One region of the Brevibacillus nitrificans genome, then DNA from elsewhere that is predicted to be linked to it. Evidence: a T-box and tRNA genes for the amino acid it is inferred to sense, from the RefSeq annotation. Region 1 holds a T-box; the other holds one or more tRNA genes.
The links. A T-box is a leader RNA that pairs with one kind of tRNA and senses whether it is charged. The one in region 1 lies ahead of leuS (leucine--tRNA ligase), so its partner is inferred to be a tRNA-Leu.
Positions count from the first base shown of each region.

Region 2: it has a tRNA-Leu gene. The T-box ahead of leuS (leucine--tRNA ligase) is inferred to sense a tRNA for this amino acid. The anticodon was not compared.

Region 1 is NZ_RHHU01000014.1:26,926-33,158, forward strand. Features, by position in the region: gene EDM59_RS21670 (helix-hairpin-helix domain-containing protein) at 1-358, shown strand, start outside; gene comER (late competence protein ComER) at 435-1,268, shown strand; gene leuS (leucine--tRNA ligase) at 1,409-3,826, opposite strand; T-box leader at 3,890-4,133, opposite strand; gene EDM59_RS21685 (class I SAM-dependent DNA methyltransferase) at 4,178-4,921, opposite strand; gene rsfS (ribosome silencing factor) at 4,927-5,283, opposite strand; gene yqeK (bis(5'-nucleosyl)-tetraphosphatase (symmetrical) YqeK) at 5,283-5,873, opposite strand; gene EDM59_RS21700 (nicotinate-nucleotide adenylyltransferase) at 5,866-6,233, opposite strand, start outside.
Region 2 is NZ_RHHU01000003.1:455,879-462,111, forward strand. Features, by position in the region: gene EDM59_RS04095 (Mpo1-like protein) at 1-22, shown strand, start outside; gene EDM59_RS31345 (hypothetical protein) at 144-341, shown strand; gene EDM59_RS04105 (YycC family protein) at 505-660, shown strand; gene EDM59_RS04110 (thioredoxin family protein) at 749-1,315, shown strand; gene EDM59_RS04115 (hypothetical protein) at 1,407-1,709, shown strand; tRNA gene EDM59_RS04120 (tRNA-Leu) at 1,777-1,858, shown strand; gene EDM59_RS04125 (hypothetical protein) at 1,985-2,263, opposite strand; tRNA gene EDM59_RS04130 (tRNA-Gly) at 2,440-2,513, opposite strand; gene EDM59_RS04135 (hypothetical protein) at 2,765-3,151, shown strand; gene EDM59_RS04140 (YkgJ family cysteine cluster protein) at 3,291-3,635, opposite strand; gene EDM59_RS04145 (YczE/YyaS/YitT family protein) at 3,975-4,628, shown strand; gene EDM59_RS04150 (YebC/PmpR family DNA-binding transcriptional regulator) at 4,853-5,572, shown strand; gene EDM59_RS04155 (hypothetical protein) at 5,731-5,943, opposite strand; gene EDM59_RS04160 (bile acid:sodium symporter family protein) at 6,127-6,233, shown strand, end outside.

The sequences.
Region 1 (6,233 bases):
CACTGCCGATCTTGCACAGATCAACCTGGCGGCTCCTCTGGCAGATGGTACCGCGATCGTCATACCTGTAAAGGAGAGCTCTCCTGCAGCAGCGCCTGTAAATCTGTCTGCACCTGCATACGCCGCCAATGGGAAAAATACGTCCAATGCCTCTTCCTCTGATCAAACGGTTTCTCTCAATTCGGCTACTGCCGAGGAGCTGATGACCTTGCCCGGGATTGGCGAAGCTCGTGCCAAAGCGATTTTGCAGTACCGTGAGGAAAAGGGAAGCTTTCGGGCACTTGAGGAGCTGAAGAGCATCGAAGGGATCGGTGATAAGCTGTATGAGAGAATCGCGCCGCGTATACGGATCCAGTAGTCCTTTTGGATTCTTGGTCATGATGGCTCTTTGGCGCACATAGAATGGGGAAAGAATAACGGAGGGAGGTATGGAGATGGATAGGATCGGGTTCATCGGTACAGGCAGCATGGGCACGATCTTGATTGAGGCTTTGCTGTCATCCAAAGCCCTGTCCCCCGGTCAGATCATGATTGGCAATCGCACCCCCGCCAAAGCGGAGCGGTTAGCCGAACTGTACCCCGGATTGGTCGTCGCACCGAGTAATGCTGAGCTGGCTGAAGCCGCCAAGGTATTGCTTCTGTGCGTTAAACCTTTGGAGTATAAGGTTTTGCTGGAGCAAATTACCCCTGTCTTGACCCCTGAGCATCTCTTGATCACGATTACCAGCCCGATCAAGCTGTCTTTGCTTGAGGAGCGAGTACCTTGCGCCGTTGCGAGAGTGGTCCCGAGTATTACAAACGCTGCCCGGAGTGGTATCAGCCTCTGCGAGTTCGGCTCGCGGATTGACGAGGCGCAAAAGCAGTACATTCTCAAACTCTTCTCGTCCATTAGCCACCCGACGATGGTCTCTGAAGCCTTTTTGCGTGTCACCTCCGACATCACCAGCTGTGGCCCCGCTTTCTTGAGCTACATCCTCCAGCAAATGGTCCAGGAGGCCGTAACCGAAACAGGCATCTCAGAGGACGCTGCCACTTATTTGACCACGCAGATGTTCATTGGCATGGCCGATCTTTTAAAAGAAGATATTTTCACCCTGCCTTCTCTGCAGCAGCGAGTTTGCGTACCAGGCGGCATTACTGGCGAAGGTTTGATTCCCTTGAAGGAAGGGATCCCTGGTCTGTTTACAGAGGTGTATCGCCGCACGCATGCGAAATTCGCAGAAGATCAAGAGCTGGTAGAACAACGGCTAACAAATCACCAGCGGTAATTAGAAAGCTTGGCTCCACCAGGCTTTGTGGCGGAGCCTTAGTTGCACTGATACTGGCTAAGAATCTGATACATTCGCACTGAAGGACAAAAAAAGGAGCGGAAACCTGTCTTGCACAGTCTCCACTCCTTTTGCGTTTATTAGCGAACGACGATGTTTACCAGTTTGCCAGGAACCGCAATCATCTTGACGATTGTTTTTCCTTCGATCAATTCCTTGATGACTTCATTCGCCATCGCAAGCTCTTCCATTTGTTCTTTTGTCGCATCGGAGGCGATGAGCAGTTTTTCTTTGTTCTTGCCATTTACCTGCAGAACGATTTCTACCTCATCTTCTACCAGCTTGGATTCGTCGTACGTCGGCCAAGCTTCGTAGGCGATTGTTTCTGTATGTCCCAGCTTTTCCCACAGCTCTTCCGCAATGTGCGGAGCGATTGGGGACAGCATTTTCACGAAGTCTTCCATGTACTTCTTCGGCAATACCTCTTGTTTGTACGCTTCGTTTACAAATACCATCAGTTGGGAAATACCTGTGTTGAAACGCAGACCTTCGTAGTCTTCCGTTACTTTCTTCACTGTTTGATGGTACGTGCGCTCCATACCCGCCACTTTGGAGGTATCTACGATCTTCTCGTTCAGCTGTCCGTTGTCGTTCACAAACAGGCGATAGACGCGGTCCAGGAAGCGACGAGCGCCGTCCAGTCCTTTTGTCGACCAGGCGATGGACGCATCCAGAGGTCCCATGAACATTTCGTACATGCGCAGGGTATCAGCACCATGGCTGTTGATGATATCGTCCGGATTCACCACGTTGCCTTTGGATTTGCTCATTTTTTCATTGTTCTCGCCCAGAATCATCCCTTGGTTGAACAGCTTTTGGAACGGTTCTTTGGTCGGTACGACTCCGATGTCGTACAGGAATTTGTGCCAGAAACGGGAGTACAGCAAGTGCAATACCGCGTGTTCGGCACCACCGATGTAAATGTCAATCGGCAGCCACTCTTTCAGTTTTTCCGGATCTGCCAGCGCTTTGTCATTGTGCGGATCGATAAAGCGCAGGAAGTACCAGCAGCTACCCGCCCATTGTGGCATCGTGTTGGTCTCGCGGCGAGCTTTTTGACCCGTCACAGGATCTACGATGTTGATCCAGTCGGTAATATTGGCGAGTGGCGATTCGCCTGTACCCGAAGGCTTGATTTCTTTTGTCTTCGGCAGAATGACAGGCAGCTCTTCTTCTGGAACGACCTTCATCGTGCCATCTTCCAGATGAATGATTGGGATCGGTTCACCCCAGTAGCGTTGGCGGCTGAACAACCAGTCACGCAGACGGTAGGTCACCTTGCGATTTCCTTTGCCGTTTTCAACGAGCCATTCGATCATTTTGGCAATGGCCTGCTCTTTGTTCAAGCCATCCAGGAATTCGGAGTTGATATGGGCTCCGTCCCCTGCGTACGCTTCTTTCGAAATATCTCCGCCCGCGATGACTTGCTTGATAGGCAGGTCAAACGTTTTCGCGAACTCGTAGTCACGCTCGTCATGTGCAGGAACCGCCATGATCGAACCGGTACCATAGCTGATCAATACGTAATCGGCAATCCAGATCGGCAGACGCTCGCCGTTCACCGGGTTAATGGCATACGCACCGGTAAAGACCCCGGTTTTTTCTTTTGCCAAATCTGTACGCTCCAGATCGCTCTTGTGCTTCGCCTGTTCCAGGTAAGCCGCTACCGCTTCTTTCTGTTCGTCTGTGGTAATCAGGTCCACCAGCTTGTGCTCTGGCGCCAGGACCGCATAGGTCGCCCCATACAAGGTGTCAGGACGCGTCGTGAAGACGGTCAAGGTCTCATCATGCCCTTCGATGCCAAAAGTGACTTCCGCACCCTCGGAACGGCCGATCCAGTTGCGCTGCATTTCCTTGATGCTCTCTGGCCAATCCAGCTCTTCCAGATCAGACAGCAGACGCTCCGCATACGCTGTAATTCGCAGAACCCACTGCTTCATCGGACGGCGTTCTACCGGGTGACCACCGCGTTCACTTTTTCCGTCGATGACTTCTTCATTCGCCAGTACCGTACCCAGTGCAGGGCACCAGTTTACAGCTACTTCGTCGATGTAAGCCAAACCGTGCTCATACAGCTTCGTGAAGATCCATTGGGTCCATTTGTAGTAGTGTGGATCAGTGGTGTTGACTTCCCGATCCCAGTCGTAGGAGAAGCCCAGAGATTTGATTTGACGGCGGAAGGTCTGGATGTTTTTCTCCGTAAATTCTGCAGGGTCATTCCCCGTATCCAGTGCGTACTGCTCCGCTGGCAAACCAAACGCATCCCAGCCCATTGGATGAAGTACGTTGTAGCCTTGCATGCGCTTCATGCGGGACAAGATATCCGTCGCCGTGTAGCCCTCTGGATGCCCTACGTGCAGGCCAGCACCAGACGGATACGGGAACATATCGAGTGCATAAAATTTCTTTTTGCCAGCGTCCTCAGAGGTCTTGAAGGTCTTGTTTTGCTCCCAATATTGCTGCCACTTTTTTTCTACGTTGTGATGACTAAAAACCATGGTAAAGCACTCCCATCCTTAATGGTAAAAAATAAAAAAACCCCACGTCCCTATCGATTGACGAAAAGGGACGAGAGGTTGTGTTTACTCCCGCGGTACCACCCAGATTGGCAAATGTCCTGCATTCACCCACTTGATTCCATCCGTAACGTGGAGGATTCGCCCACCCTTACTCAACCGAGCTGTACCCGGTCTTGGGGGCAAGTGCTGGGAGGTGAGTTCAGCTTACTCCGGGTTGACTTGCACCAGCCGTCAACTCTCTTAACCTCGGAGTGATTACCTACTATTCCTCTTTCAACGCGTCGAATTTTGCAGTTATAACACGATTATAGTAAATGTGAACCTGCCGTGTCAACGTTTCGGCTTTCGTGCTGCAAAAAATAGGCGATCGCTCTTTTCATGCGGCGGTTGGTTGGAGTAATCTGCCGACAGCACGATGTCTTCAAAGCCTGCATCCTTCAGCCAGCGAATCAGTTGAATCGGCTGGTATGCCCTTTGAAAATGCTCCTCTTCCATTCGCTCATACAAGCCGTTTTCCTGGCGGATGAAAAAGGTCAGCTGATGCTCGACTTCAAGGCGGAGCGGATCGCAAAAACATTGCCAAATGTACGAAACTTCATCGTCCATGTACGTGAACGTCTCGTCTCCGAAAATGTGCAGCATCTTGTACGGACTGTGTACGTCAAACAAGAAGCTGCCTCCCTCGACGAGATGGGCGTACACCCTGCGAAACGTCTCCTGTACATCTTCTTCCTCTGTCAGATAGCTAAGCGAATCACACAAGGAGATGACAGCATCTGCCACAGGCAGTTCCAGCTCACGCATATCTTGCTCGACCCAGTTAACGTCAGCTTGCGCCTGGCGCATTTTATCATAGGCGACCGCCAGCATTTCGGCAGACAGGTCGACACCGGTCACCCGATAGCCGCGCTTTGCGAGCGGGATGGCGATCGTGCCGGTCCCGCAGCCCAAATCAATCACCTGCTTAGGCTTATCCCCTTTTTCCCAGTTGCTCTCCACCCAGTCCAGCCACTGATCATAAGGCGAATCCGCCATCAGCTTGTCATACACAGCTGCCATATGCGCGTACGCCATAGCTATTACCCTTGTTCTGAGAAGGATACGACCTCTGCATCCTTCCACAGACGCTCCAGGTTATAAAACTCGCGATCCTCACGGTGGAACACGTGGATCACCACATCCCCCAGATCGACGAGAACCCAGCGACCTTCCTCAGCACCTTCAATTCCGCGGATGTTCGTTCCGTTTTTGTGGGCCTGATCACGGATCTCTTTTACAATCGCTTGCACCTGACGCTCGTTGTTCCCGTGGCAAATCATAAAGTAATCGGAGATCACAGACAGATTGCGGATGTCCAGCACCATCAGATTTTCTGCTTTCTTGTCCTCTGCTGCCTTCACAACCAAACGGGCCAAATCTTCTACTGTTTTAACCATTAAACCCTCCTATTCTCCCTTTTTAAGGATATCAAATCGTTATAAGCCAATAATGTCAACGGAAATACCGTCTTTTTCTTTTCTATCAAAAACTGCATCGTGCCTCCGAGAGCAAGGGCAAGCGCTGCATCCAAATCCTCCTGCGCCAAGGCGCGGATCTCTTCGACACCAGGGAAGTTGCGGTTCGGTTCTATATAGTCTGCCACACATACCACTTTTTCTAACAGGGTCATGCCGACACGCCCCGTTGTGTGATAGCGGACAGCCTGCAATATTTCCGGATCCGTAATACCGAGGTCTGACTGGATGACAATCGCTCCGGCAAAAGCATGCCACAGCTCTTTCTCGCCTTCCAACAGCTCTGTTGGCATATCATGGCGAACCAGAATCTCAAACATCTTGTCGACTGGCCAGCATTTGCAGTAATCATGCAAGTATCCGGCAAGCTGTGCTTTGTCAGGATCGGCCCCATAGCGGATCGCCAGCTGCCTTGCGGACTCCGCTACGCCCAGTGTGTGGGCATACCTTTTATCATGCATTTGGGCCCGCACCTGTGCGAGCAGCTCCTCCCGATTGCTCCACTCACGCATAGAATCCGTTCTCCTTTATATAACGCTCGACTGAACGAGGAACCAAATAACGAATGCTTTGGCCTTCCGCTGCTTTCATCCGGATCAGCGTGGATGAGATATCCCAAACCGGCATTTCAACAAAGGTTACGGTGTCATTCGGCACACGATCGATATCCGCGCCAGGTCTCGCCAAACCGATGAATCGAATCATGCGGCTCAGCTCCTCAAAACGGTACCATTTCGGCAGGATCTCGACCATATCACCCCCAATGATAAAGGAAAAACGGCAATCTGGGTACTGCTCGACCAGCTGAACGATCGTGTCGTAGGTGTAAGAGGGTCCCTCACGTCTGAGCTCCACATCCGTCACCCGAAACG
Region 2 (6,233 bases), on a different contig from region 1:
GTTAGGAAAACCATTCAAATAGGGCTGCATGCAACCGTTCTGCCTATTTTCGTGTAAAGAGCCCCGTTTTGTGTCTTTGCCTAAAGAATGGGGTTGTTCTCCTTCATAGACTGGAGTGATCTAGGGCTAAGGGAGGGGAGAAGATGGCTAAGGCAAAGAAAATCAAGAAGAAAAACTCTAGGCAGCATCCAAATCAATTGAACTTGAAAATTGTGACTTCTTCTACTTGTCAGGTGTGCAAACAACAATGTGCGCGTGGGTTAGCATATCTCGAGAAAATGTCCCAGCCCGGCGAGATCGGATACGGGGTGCCGTGCATCCTGACGAAACGGCAGACATAGGCGGTTGTATAGAGAGAACCCTTCATCCAGCGGAGACGAGGGGTTTTTTCGCATGCAGAACGAACTGTTTCCCCCCACGAATGCCTGCGTTCTATGGCAAGATCGTCTGGCATGTACTATACTGAAGAGACTTCTATTTTGCAGATGAAAGGAGGGTGATTTTGTGCGTCCCTTGCAAATATCGCCCGAAACAGCCGTGAAATTGGCTGAGAAACTGAATGTTCCGCTGGAGCAGCTGATGCATATGCCCCAGCATATTTTGATGCAGAAAATGCTGGAGCTGGCCAAACAAGAAGAGGAAGAGAAGAACCAAGAGTAAGCCGTACCGACTGTTTGAAAGACAGGAGTTTTCGATGCGGCTGTAGAATCGTAAACACGAAACAAAGCATGGAGGAGGAGGAATACATATGGCAGCAAACGTGTCTCACAAGCTCCGTAACGGGATAAAACCTCAAGCATTTATCGATGGGATGACCAAGAATCAGGATACTTTTCTCAGCAGGAAGGCAGAGTTTTCGTGGCCGAGTGAGGAAGACCGTGCTTTTTTTGCTTCGCTCGCCAATCGGGATGATCTTCGTTGCCTGATCATCGCGGCGGACTGGTGCGGTGACGTTGTCCGCAATATACCGGTGGTGCTGGAAGCCTTGAAAGAAACGGAAATACCAACGGAGATTTTTATTATGGAAGAGCATCTGGATCTCATGGATGAATTCTTGACTATGGGTGGCCGCTCCATCCCGGTAGTTCTTTTCGCAGATACGGGTGGACATGTGCTGGCGAAATGGGGACCGCGTCCAAAGCATGTCCAAGACGTGATGATCGCGTTTAAGGAGCAGAACCCAGATCGCAATGCACCTGCGTATGAGGAGAATCTCAAGGCTGCACGCGCGGAAATGCTCAAGCAATACGGGGAAGGTACTGGATACCAAGCTGTCATCGTGAAAGAGCTTCGAGAACTTCTTTCTTCCATTTAACGATTGATTTCGTGGCGGGCGGAGATCCTCTCCGCCTGTTTGCACGATTTCGTGGTTCGACGCAGAATCAGATGTAGAAAGGTTGAATGAAATGCACTACTACGGTAATGAAACGATCATGTCCTTGGAGCAAGTCCTGCGATTAAAGCCATCGGAAGTACGTATTCTGGAATGGGTACGGACTTATGAGTTTTTGGAAAACAGCTATGGCATTGACGAGTCTGTACCGTACTTTCTGGATATCCAGTGCATGGCAGAAGGGGTACGTATACGGAAAAATCGCATAGCAGATTTTCCGGAATTTATTTGTGAAGAAGAGCGTTCTTTTCCAACCGTGGAAGAAGCATTGGCTGTTTTTCATCAGTGGGCTGAGGAAATTTTGGCGAAGCTGTAAGTGGTGAGAAAAATCAAACGTTGATTTTCTATCAAAATTGTGCTAGTATGAAGTCACAGATTGATATGCCGGTGTGGCGGAATGGCAGACGCGCGCGACTCAAAATCGTGAGGGAAACCGTGGGGGTTCAAGTCCCTTCACCGGCACCACTATTTCCATAACGGTAACGATATAGCACACACTCGAAGTGTTTACAGCGCTTGGGAGGTGTGTTTTTTGATTTGTCTTTTTCCGTAGCCGAAATTCGCGCAAACAAAAATCCCCCCGAAGAGGGATTAGTAGCTCAGAACATTTTCTTGATACCTTTTCATCACCGTATTCGCAATGCCAATCTTGCTGTCCAGATAGCCAGTCGGATTGACAGAGGCGATCGATCCACTCTCTAGCTCCTGCAGTCTCAGATCAACGAGGAACCCAGCTACTCTCGACAAATGATCAATGACAGTTATCAATTCCGTTTGCGGTTGTTGTGCACCCAGTTGTAACGAGGCGGCATGAATCTCCGTAATCTTTTTGTACAGCTCCATGAGATATTCTGAGTTGAGTTGGGTCATGATTTCACTCCTTTCAACAGGGCTGATACTTCATTTCTATGTAGGAGTGATGAGATTAGAACAAGCTTTGTAAGCGTTTTCCTTCATGAGAATTAGAGAGCGAGCTGGATATCGTGACGGAGCAGCTCCATTTTAGCAGAAAATGAAAAAAGCCTTGCTGCGCAAGACTTTTCAGATGGAGCGGGTGATGGGAATCGAACCCACGCTACTAGCTTGGGAAGCTAGAGTTCTACCATTGAACTACACCCGCAAACGTTTTTTGTTGCTTTTATTTTAACAATATTATATAACGTTCAATCAAAGAAGTCTAGTGGATTACATGATCCTGTAGTTTTTTACAAGGGCTCACTCACTCGATTCGGAATGTGCCCATTTTTAGGGTACACATAGGGCAAGCCAGTGTAAATATCAGGAAAATCATCTGCACCATGTGGAGTCGCCTCGAAGTATGGTATCCTTAGGAAACAAAGAATGAACTGTCCGAATAGGAGTGATTCTCGCGTGAATATGTGGATGCTTTCAAAAGTGATGGTGGCAGCCGTGTCTGGCTTTTTCATGTTTGGGGATGTGACGGAAACGGAATCAAGCGGAGGATCAGAAGCTGTCAACCATGCCCCGGCTCTCACGGAAAAAATGCCGGATGTAGAGACGATCTCTCCTTGGGTTGAGTATAAAATCGATGTCAGCGAGGTTTTTTCGGACGCGGATGGAGATGAACTCATTTATTCGGCCTTATCTCAGAGTGAGGCCGTCGCAAAAGTGGAAGTGGAAGGGAGCCTGGTGAAAGTCATGGCTCAAAAGCCTGGGGAAGTGACGATCATCGTGACCGCAAGTGATCAAAAAGGCGGAACCGCATCGACTGCCTACCGTTATAAAATAACAGAGTGATGCAAGGGAAGGCTGTCGATTACGTTTCGGCAGCCTTTCCTTGCAGATTCCGATGATTCGCAAACATTCCAACATTACATAAATTTATGTAGGTATAATACAGTTGAACATGGTAGGATGGAGAAGGAAGCAGGGGCAGTCAAAAGTCCTTCCAGGTAAAATCGATGCTCAAGTGTCCGATGGGCTTTTCTTTTCGCAAAGTACGCGATTTCGTGGCCAATTCTGGTTTTCGAAAACAAACGAGGTCTGTGTAATACCCAAAATCTCGACAGATTTCTGGGCGTGCTGCGTGTATTCCGCACTGGTCTTTATCGAGGTCGTAAAAAATACAGGTTCCCAATAAGCGTTGCTGCTTTTCCAAGCTCTCGCGGATTTTTCGCGGCATGCTTTTGAGCATCTTCTGTATCTTTTTTAGCTCATATTCGGTTATGGGAACAGGACCACAGCAAAGTCCTTTGCAGCCCTGGCAAGGTAGTGTCTCCATGATTGTCGAGCCCCTTCCATGATTCATAAGGTTTTCTCAATGAACATTATGGAAGTTGAAGGGGTGTTTGTAAATAAAAAATATTCAATCATACCACAAAACAAGGATTTTGTCAATAATTATTTTAAGTTTGAAAGATATCCCGATGCCTGGGGCCATCTATACAGGAAACGCCAGGTGATTTGCGGATCATAGAGCTGGCTGCAAACGAGATAAGAAGGATACCGGTAAGGTGGAAAGGAAGTTGCGATGATGCTGGAATATTTGCGTGGCTGGATGCTGGCCCCTCCCTCTACTGCTCGAATCCAAGGCGAATAACGATTCTGGGGAGGGCTGTAAGTGAGTAGGAAGACCGTGTTTCATCCGTTGATTATTCGCTACGGGGTATTTATGCTAGGATTGGCCATCATGGGGTTTGGGATCGGGATGATGATCCAGGCTAATCTAGGAGTAGCGCCATGGGATACGCTGCATATTGGATTGCAAAAAACGTTTGGCTTAACGATTGGGATGTGGTCGCAAATCGTGGGTTTGTTGATCATCGTTTCCTCTTATGTGATCGGGAAAATAAAGCCTAGCGTAGGAATGTTTTTGAATATGTTTTTCTTTGGGCTGTTCATTGATCTTTTTATGTGGCTGAAATGGATACCGATCGGCGGAACGCTCAGTGAACGTATTTTTCTATTTGCAGCTGGCTTGTTGATCTACACGTTCGGGACTGGCATGTATATCTCTCCGCATCTGGGGGCAGGACCGCGGGACAGCTTTATGCTAGCGCTGCATGACCGAACCGGCTGGGATGTCGGCCGGATCAGGATCGGGATTGAATGCACCGTGACATTGCTAGGTTTTTTGCTGGGAGGTCCTGTTTCTATCGGTACTTTGGTAACAGCGCTATCGATTGGCCCTTTGATTAAACGCTTTATCCCCATGTGGGAACGCGTGATGGCAAAGCTGAATAGCGTCAGAAGCGAAAGTCAGTTAGCCAAATAAAAAACGGACCGCCATGGAGCAGCCTTCATGGCGGTTCTCTTTTCAAGTCAAGGAAGGAAGAAAGCAGCAAACCCAACTGTTCTTTTTTGAGAATCACCCTTATAAAAAAGAGAGAAATAAGGTATAATATAGACTTGTGAAAGAGTGCGAGAAATCATTCGCACTTTTTGTCGATGAACGTAGAACGGAAAGAAATCCTTTGCTATCGAAAGAGAGTGGGAAAAATGGGTCGTAAGTGGAACAATATTAAAGAAAAAAAGGCGTCCAAAGACGCTAGCACCAGCCGTGTATACGCAAAGTTCGGAAAAGAGATCTACGTGGCTGCAAAGCAAGGCGAGCCTGATCCTGAATCGAACCGTGCGTTAAAAGTCGTACTTGAGCGTGCCAAAACATATAGCGTACCGAAAGCTATTATTGACCGGGCGATTGAGAAAGCAAAAGGTGGATCGGATGAGGTCTACGACGAACTGCGTTATGAAGGCTTCGGACCGAATGGCTCCATGATTATCGTGGACGCCCTCACCAACAACGTGAACCGTACAGCTCCCGAAGTACGGGCTGCATTCAACAAAAACGGTGGAAATATGGGTGTAACAGGTTCTGTTGCCTATATGTTCGATGCTACTGCCGTTATTGGTTTGGAAGGAAAAACAGCGGAAGAAGTCTTGGAAATTTTGATGGAAGCGGATGTAGATGTTCGCGACATTATCGAAGAAGACAACGCTGTGATCGTCTATGCCGAGCCGGATCAGTTCCATGCCGTACAAGAAGCTTTGAAAGCAGCAGGTGTATCGGAATTTACAGTAGCAGAGCTGTCCATGCTGGCGCAAAATGAGATTACGCTGCCAGAGGATGCCATCGCACAATTCGAAAAACTGATCGACGCGTTGGAAGATTTGGACGACGTGCAGCAAGTGTATCACAACGTAGATTTAGGCGAGTAATCTGGACCAAAACCCGAGGCTCTCACAGCTCGGGTTTTTTATGTGCGCTGCGAGTGGACGTCATAAGAGGATGAGGTTTTCTATCGTAACAAGAGGAGACCTCCGATGCTGGAAGTCTCCCTATCTGGTGGGCTTGTCCGTATGTGTGTTGGTAATGATCAATGCTCATGCTCGTGACGTCGTAAATCCACGGATCGCAATTCATCCTTCGCTTTTTCCACCAGGACCTGATAGTCTCTGACTACCTCGGTCAAAGCGGCAACGGACTCTTTGTATTCTGATTCATTACAGATCCCGTCAATGGCTCGGTGGAGATGAAACATCTTATCTTCGGTTTTTCGGATAAATTCTACCCAATCCATCCCGTTCATCAAACTCCTCCTTTCCCATCGTAGTTTATACATCTGCTGGAGAATGTATGCAAGGATGCAAGAGGTATCGACAGATCCATAAGACATTTAGTCTTGTTGAAAATGAAAGTTCATGATAACATACCTCACATCAGAAAAACTTTGTTTGCTAGGTAACGAGGATGTACTGGGAGTGAAACGAATATGGACTATTTAGCCAAGCTAAACAAACTGCTGGAAAAAATCATGCCTGCGCTTACTCCCTGCAGCGTAGTGATTGGCGTGCTGTCAGGAAGTCATTTGCAGCCTTT